DNA from 2 places in the Brevibacterium sp. OS20 genome. Region 2 is predicted to be linked to the other one. Evidence: predicted binding sites of a transcription regulator. Region 2 holds the regulator's gene; the other holds the start of a gene.
The links. The regulator LexA, encoded in region 2, represses DNA repair genes until DNA is damaged. The targets are predictions, from matches to a motif close to TCGAACANNTGTTCGA.

Region 1 (3,416 bases), 1.8 Mb from region 2:
TTGGCCATGGCCTCGAGCGCGGACTTCTCGACCGCCTCGGCGACGGCCGGAGCGACACGCGAATCGAGCGCACCGGGCACGATGTAACCGGGCTCGAGATCATCGCCGACGAGATCGGCGATCGCACGAGCGGCGACGAGCTTCATATCGTCGGTGATCTCGTTGGCATCGGCGTCGAGCGCGCCGCGGAAGATTCCGGGGAACGCGAGGACGTTGTTGATCTGGTTCGGGAAGTCGCTGCGCCCGGTGGCCACCACGGTGGCGTACTTGGCTGCGACGTCGGGGGCCACCTCGGGGTTGGGGTTCGACAGGGCGAAGATGATCGCATCGTCGGCCATGTTCTCCAGATGCGCCTCGTCGATGGTGCCGCCGGAGACGCCGATGAAGGCATCGGCACCGTCGAGGGCTTCGCCGATCCCACCGGAGATTCCGCGCGGGTTCGTCGACTCAGCGAGGAACTGCTTGGTCTCGGTGAGGTCGGAGCGGCCGGATTCGACGACTCCCTTGGAATCGAGGACCACGATGTCCTTCACGCCGGCGTCGGCGAGGATCTTCACCACGGCCACTCCGGCAGCACCGGCGCCGGAGACGACGACGCGGACGGACTCGAAGGACTTCTTCACCACGCGCAGAGCATTCGTCAGCGCGGCGAGGACGACCACGGCGGTGCCGTGCTGGTCATCGTGCATGACGGGAATGTCGAGGGCTTCCTTGACCCGGTCTTCGATCTCGAAGCAGCGCGGAGCCGAGATGTCCTCGAGGTTGATCGCACCGAAGGTCGGGGCCATGCGGACGATGGTTTCGACGATCTCGTCCGTGTCATTGGTGTCGAGTACGATCGGAATCGCATTCAGCCCGGAGAAGGACTTGAACAGGGCGCACTTGCCCTCCATCACCGGCAGCGAGGCGGCCGGACCGATGTCACCGAGGCCGAGCACAGCCGACCCGTCAGAGATGACCGCGACGAGCCGGCCGGTCCACGTGTGCGTGCGCGCCAGCTGCGGTTCGTCCTTGATCGCGGTGCAGACCTTGGCCACGCCCGGGGTGTACGCGATCGAGAGGTCGCGCTGGGTCTCGAGCGGTGAGGTGAGCTCGGCGGAGAGCTTGCCGCCTTCGTGCGCCTCGAAGATCTCGGCGTCGGTGATCGGGCCCTTCGAGCCCTGGTCGGAGGCGGCGGAGCTGTGAGCGGTGGTCGTCATGGTTGATCCTCGTGGTTGATGCGGCGGCGGTTCGTGAGCTTACGAAGCTCGTGAGCACTCGGTTGGGCGAGCACTCCGTTCGATGATCGGATCATCGGTGCAGCCGGCAGTGATCGTCTGGACGTCGGCCGGCGCGGACACGGTCGACCGTGAGCGCAGGCGATGGTCTGGGCGAAGAACTGGTCACCAGTGAAGGATGGTGCGGTGACGTCGACGCGGCCCGCGACATGACCCTAGGTGAAGGGCGACGCGGTTGCGCGCAGTGCGGATACGGCTCGCATGAGGCGAGTACCGACCTCATGGGTCGCATCCGACAACTCGATCATCATAACCGATGCTGTGACCCGTTTCACCCAAAAATCCGGCCCCCACCGAGGTTGTCCCGCCGTTCCGGTGGCATGTTCTCCAGACCTTTGGACCGACGCAGAACAGCCCCTGACCTGGCCGAACAAGGCCGAACGTCCTCATGTCAGCACCGAGTGCAATGATGAGTAGAGAATCAATCCACTATCAATATGCCATCGAAACTTATTCGAATCTTTTTTCTTTTTACTATTGTGAATGTCAGATTGACCGGCTAAGATCTGATTAACAGCTTTTCAAGTCAGCACCACTTCCCCGACAACGAAGTCCGAGGCAGGTGAAAGAGCAATGAAGGGCACCACCAACCGTTCGACCCCCGACCAGGCAGACGAGCCGGGTGTGACACAGCCGTCGCCCCGATTCGCCATCCGCTTCGAATCAAGCATGTCTCGTTTCGCCGAGAACGCTGTCGCTTCCGACCGTGCCCATTTCTCCCTCCTCGAGTCCGTCTCCTCAGTTGTGTTGGAACAGGTCTTCATCGCTCTCGAACTGCCCATGCCCGAGGGCTCCGAACCGTTTCGCTGCGAGACGATCTCCGCATCCTTTGATCGCCGCGCCAAAGAGTCCGAAGAGAACACCGACTTCGGCGCTGCGGAGAAGTCGAAGGCCTCACCCAAGGGCGCGTCTTCGCCCAGCGTCGCGTCGTCGCCTAAGGTCGCGTCGTCACCCACTGACGACACGACCGGCACCGGCGGCTCCCCTTCCGCGACAGTTGTGCTCTATGACGCCGACTTCGCCCGCGAACAGTTGCGCAAGGCGACTGAGCCCGAGGCGAAGGCGCTGCCCGAATTCCCCGAGCTCGATGAGGGCATCTGCTTCTCGAAATGGGTCTATGACTATGTCGACGCTGAGGTCCTCGTCGAGATCTCGACGGTGCTGGGGACCAACACTGCCCGTACCTACCGTCAGCTCGCCGGCGCGATGACGATCTTCTATGGTCTGCCGCGCTTCGCCGACCGTGTCCGCGCCGGAGAGTTCACCCAGGCACATGTCGATGTGGTCGCCCGCCAGTGCGCTGATGTCGCGTTCGACTTTCTTCCGAAGCTCGACATCTTCCTGGCCGCGAGGCGCGCCGATATCACCTGTGAGACCCTGCGCCGAGATCTGGCGAAGATGATCGCCCTGCTCGTCCCGCCGATCGACAACACCGAACTCGCCACCAAGCGTCGCCGCGTCGATGTCGAAGGATATAAGGACGGCTCGGCTTGCCTGACCGTCAGCGGACCCTCAGCGGAGATCTTTGCCTGCTACAACCGAATCCAGGGCATGGCGCTGGCCGTGCATGGAAAGAACAAGTCGGCGTTCAATCTGCCTGTGGGCGTTGAGATCAGCGATGACCGCTCCATCTCTCAGCTCGAGTACGATCTGTTCACCCGGCCAGTCCCGGAGCTCAAGGTCAAGGTCATTTCGGTCGACCCGATCACGGGTATCCAAACCGCCGAAGAGAAGTCACTGCTCGACACCGACGGCGAACTCATTCCGGATATGGATTGCGACGACGCCATCGCCGACTTCGCGAAGCACGTCGCTTCGGACTCGGACGACGATGCCGCAGAATCGTCCGCCGAGTGCTCGGCCGACAGCACCACAGAGTCGTCCGATGGATTCTCTGTCGCCAGCCGACCCGACGGTTCGGCTTTCCGGCACGACTGCAGCGTCGAAGGTGAAGACCCTGACGGTCCCATTGAATATGTCGTCAAGCTGCGTATGCCCACAAGCGCGTGGTGGCTGTCACACCAGGCCGCCACCGTGGTGACCGTTCCATTCCTCTCGCTCACCGGAGATTCTGACCTGCCCGGCACTTTCGCCGACGGCTCACCGGTACCCGCTGAGGTGGCTCGCAACATCGCCGGC
Region 2 (3,416 bases):
CGAGGCGGGACGCAAACCCACCGAACGCTCCGGTCTGGGGGAGGAGATCCAGCGGATCCGCACCTGGGAGAAGACCACCGACACCGGCGACCGGGACGACCTCCTGCCCGGCGTCAGCGATCGTGCCTGGTCACAGGTGTCCGTCAACGCCTTCGACTGCCTCGGTTCGAACTGTCCGCTGTTCACCGAATGCTTCGCCGAAATCGCCCGGAACAAAGCCGCCGAAGCCGATATCGTCGTGACGAACCATGCCCTGCTGGCCATCGACGCCTTCGGGGAATCGAACGTGCTGCCCGAGCACGATGTCATCATCATCGACGAGGCCCACGAACTCAAGGACCGGGTGACCAGCGCCCTGTCCGGGCAGATCAACACGAGTATGCTCTCGGCCGCGACGAGCTCGGTACGCAAACACACCACCGTCCAGGACGGAGTCGTGTCACTGCTCGACTCCGCCGCGGCGGCTCTCGAACGTGCGCAGGCCTCGGTGCCCGAGGGACTCATCCTCCACATGAGCGAGGCGCTCGGACTGGCCCTGGCACAGATCCGCGACTCCGCCCGCCAGATCATCAACGACATCGGCGGCAAGACCGAGGACGCCGACGCCGGCCGGCAGATGGCCAAGGCGCGCTGCCAGGAGATCTTCGAACTCGCCGAACGCTTCTGCGACCCTGGCAAGAACGACGTCATCTGGCTCTCGCGCTCGACGTTCAGAGAGAAAGAGACGACGAACCTCGTCGTCGCACCCCTGAGTGTGGCCGGCACCATGCGCAACGGCATCTTCGAGGAATCAACGGTCGTGGCCACCTCGGCGACCCTGTCCCTGGGTGGGAACTTCGACGCGGTGGCAGCCTCGTTGGGACTCTTCGGACCCGACGCCCCGAAATGGGACAGCCTCGATGTCGGTTCCCCGTTCGACTACGGCAAGCAGGGAATCCTCTATGTCGCCTCCCACCTGCCCAAACCCGGACGCAGCGGGCTGAGCGAAGAAGCGCTGACCGAACTCGAAGAACTCGTCGAAGCCTCGAACGGCGGTGCACTGGGACTGTTCTCCTCGCGGGCGGGCGCGAACGCGGCAGCCGAACATCTGCGGAAGAAGTTCGATTTCCCGATCCTGCTCCAGGGCGATGACGGACTGCCCGCCCTCGTCTCCCAGTTCACGGCCGACGATCAGACGTGCCTGTTCGGGACGATGTCGCTGTGGCAGGGAGTCGATGTGCCGGGTCGGACGAACCGCCTGGTCATCATCGACCGACTGCCCTTCCCTCGTCCCGACGACCCGCTCATGCAGGCGCGAGCACGCGATGCCGACCAGCGGGGAGTCAACGGATTCATGGCCGTATCGGCCACGCATGCCGCGCTGCGCCTGGCGCAGGGGGCCGGACGCCTTATCCGGTCGACCAAGGACAGGGGAGTGGTGGCCGTGCTCGACTCGCGGCTGCGCTCGGCCCGGTATGCCGGGTTCCTCGTCAATTCGATGCCGCGGATGTGGCCGACGACGAACTCCGGCCTCGTTCGCAAGAGTCTGGCCCGCCTGGCCGAAACCGACGAAGGATGACAGAAAAGCCCGCGACCGAATCGGTCGCGGGCCTTTGTGTTCAGACTGCGGAGAGCCGACGGAAGATCAGAGGCGGCGGATGACGGCGACGACGAGGCCCATGATCTGCGCGTAGGTGCCGTCGATGGGCTCGTAGTTCTCGTTCTGCGGCATCAGCCACTGCTGACCGGCCTTGCGCTTGAGCGTCTTCACCGTGGCCTCGCCGTCGAGCAGGGCGGCGACGATCTGACCGTTGTCAGCGGTGTGCTGCTTGCGCACGACCACCCAGTCGTCGTGGCAGATGGCGGCTTCGATCATCGAATCGCCGACGACCTTGAGCAGGAACATCTCACCGGAGCCGACGACCTGCGTCGGCAGGGAGAAGACATCGTCGACTTCCTGTTCGGCCAGGATCGGGCCACCGGCGGCGATGCGACCGACGACCGGCACCTGCACAGTGTTGTTGGCCAGCTCCTCGTACTTCGCGCGCTCGGCCTCTTCCTCTTCGAACGGATTGACCACTTCGATGGCACGCGGGCGCTTCGGGTCACGGCGGACATAGCCGAGGCGTTCGAGCTGGGAGAGCTGATGGGCGACGCTGGAGAGAGAGGCCAGCCCGGCGGCCTTGCCGATCTCGCGCATGCTCGGCGGGTAGCCGTTGGTCACGACGGCGCGTTCGATGGTTTCGAGCACGAGACGCTGACGGGGAGTGAGGCGGAAGTCGCCCTCACCGGATGACCCCTCAGGGATCTGGACGACGTCGTCATCGGTGCGAGCGGCAGCGATCTCGCTGGCAACATCTTCGTTGCGAGGCCTGCCTCTGCCTCGTTTGTTCTGAACCATTGCTCGTTCCCCTTCGTTCTATTCCCTGCCGCTGAACGCCGTGATCTCCGCTTCGGAAATTCTCGTGTCAGTGCCGACTGAGATGGTTCTGACAGATCAATCAACAACGCTGGTTCCCTCTCATTGTCGCATAGATGTTCGAGTTGGACTGGACATTTGTTCGATTGGCATGTTGAATAGAACAGACGTTCTACCGATTACTGGTGGAATCGTACGAATGAAAGAGGTAATGCGATGTCTGCACAGAACACCGAGCTGCACCTGACCCCTCGTGGACGCCAGGCTGTGCGCCTTCTCCGGACCCTGCTCGTCGCTCTCGTCGTCATCGGCGGGGCGGTCCTCCTCGCCACCCAGTCGTTCTCGGCCGCTGCTGTCGCCGAATCGGAGACGGAGAGCATCGGCATCGACGCCGAGTCAGTCGTCGTTGGTGAGGGCGAATCGCTGTGGACCGTGGCTTCGAATCTCGGCATCGACCGCGACACCCGCGATGTCGTTGCCGATATCGTCGAGATCAACCACCTGGACACCCCGACGGTTCACCCGGGACAGACCCTCGACGTCCCCGTTCGCTGAGGTCGAACCCTGCTCGACCGGGATGGCGCCGGCCCGACCGGCAGCGCGCTGACCCGTCCGATCGGGTGAGCCGACCGGCCGATCTCGATGCCCGACCCGCCGCCCGGGCGGCGGGGGCCTCTCGGTAGAATGATTGCCGTGGGAAACATCGACTCTCTGCCAGTGCGTTCAGACCTCGTCGGCCTCAAGCCGTACGGGGCTCCGCACCTCAATGTGCCGGTCCAGCTCAACGTCAACGAGAACGCCTATCCGCTTCCGGGCGTCGTCGTCGATAGCATGCGCGTCGCCGTCGATGATCACTTCGCAGGACTCAATCGATATCCCGATCGCGAATTCACCGCACTGCGCGAACACCTCGTCACCTATCTGGATGGTGTGAACGAACGCGCCGGAGACTCCGTCGACCTCGATCCCTCCATGATCTGGGCCGCCAACGGCTCGAACGAAGTGCTCAGCCATATCG

Region 1: the regulator LexA is predicted to act here: its motif matches at 1,732-1,747, upstream of ACVZTU_RS03190 (HNH endonuclease signature motif containing protein).

Annotation. Positions count from the first base shown of each region.
Region 1 is NZ_CM166367.1:752,776-756,191, reverse strand. It holds gene ACVZTU_RS03195 (NAD(P)-dependent malic enzyme) at 1-1,199, opposite strand, end outside; gene ACVZTU_RS03190 (HNH endonuclease signature motif containing protein) at 1,851-3,416, shown strand, end outside.
Region 2 is NZ_CM166367.1:2,593,773-2,597,188, reverse strand. It holds gene ACVZTU_RS11625 (ATP-dependent DNA helicase) at 1-1,558, shown strand, start outside; gene lexA (transcriptional repressor LexA) at 1,625-2,380, opposite strand; gene ACVZTU_RS11615 (LysM peptidoglycan-binding domain-containing protein) at 2,615-2,953, shown strand; gene ACVZTU_RS11610 (histidinol-phosphate transaminase) at 3,092-3,416, shown strand, end outside.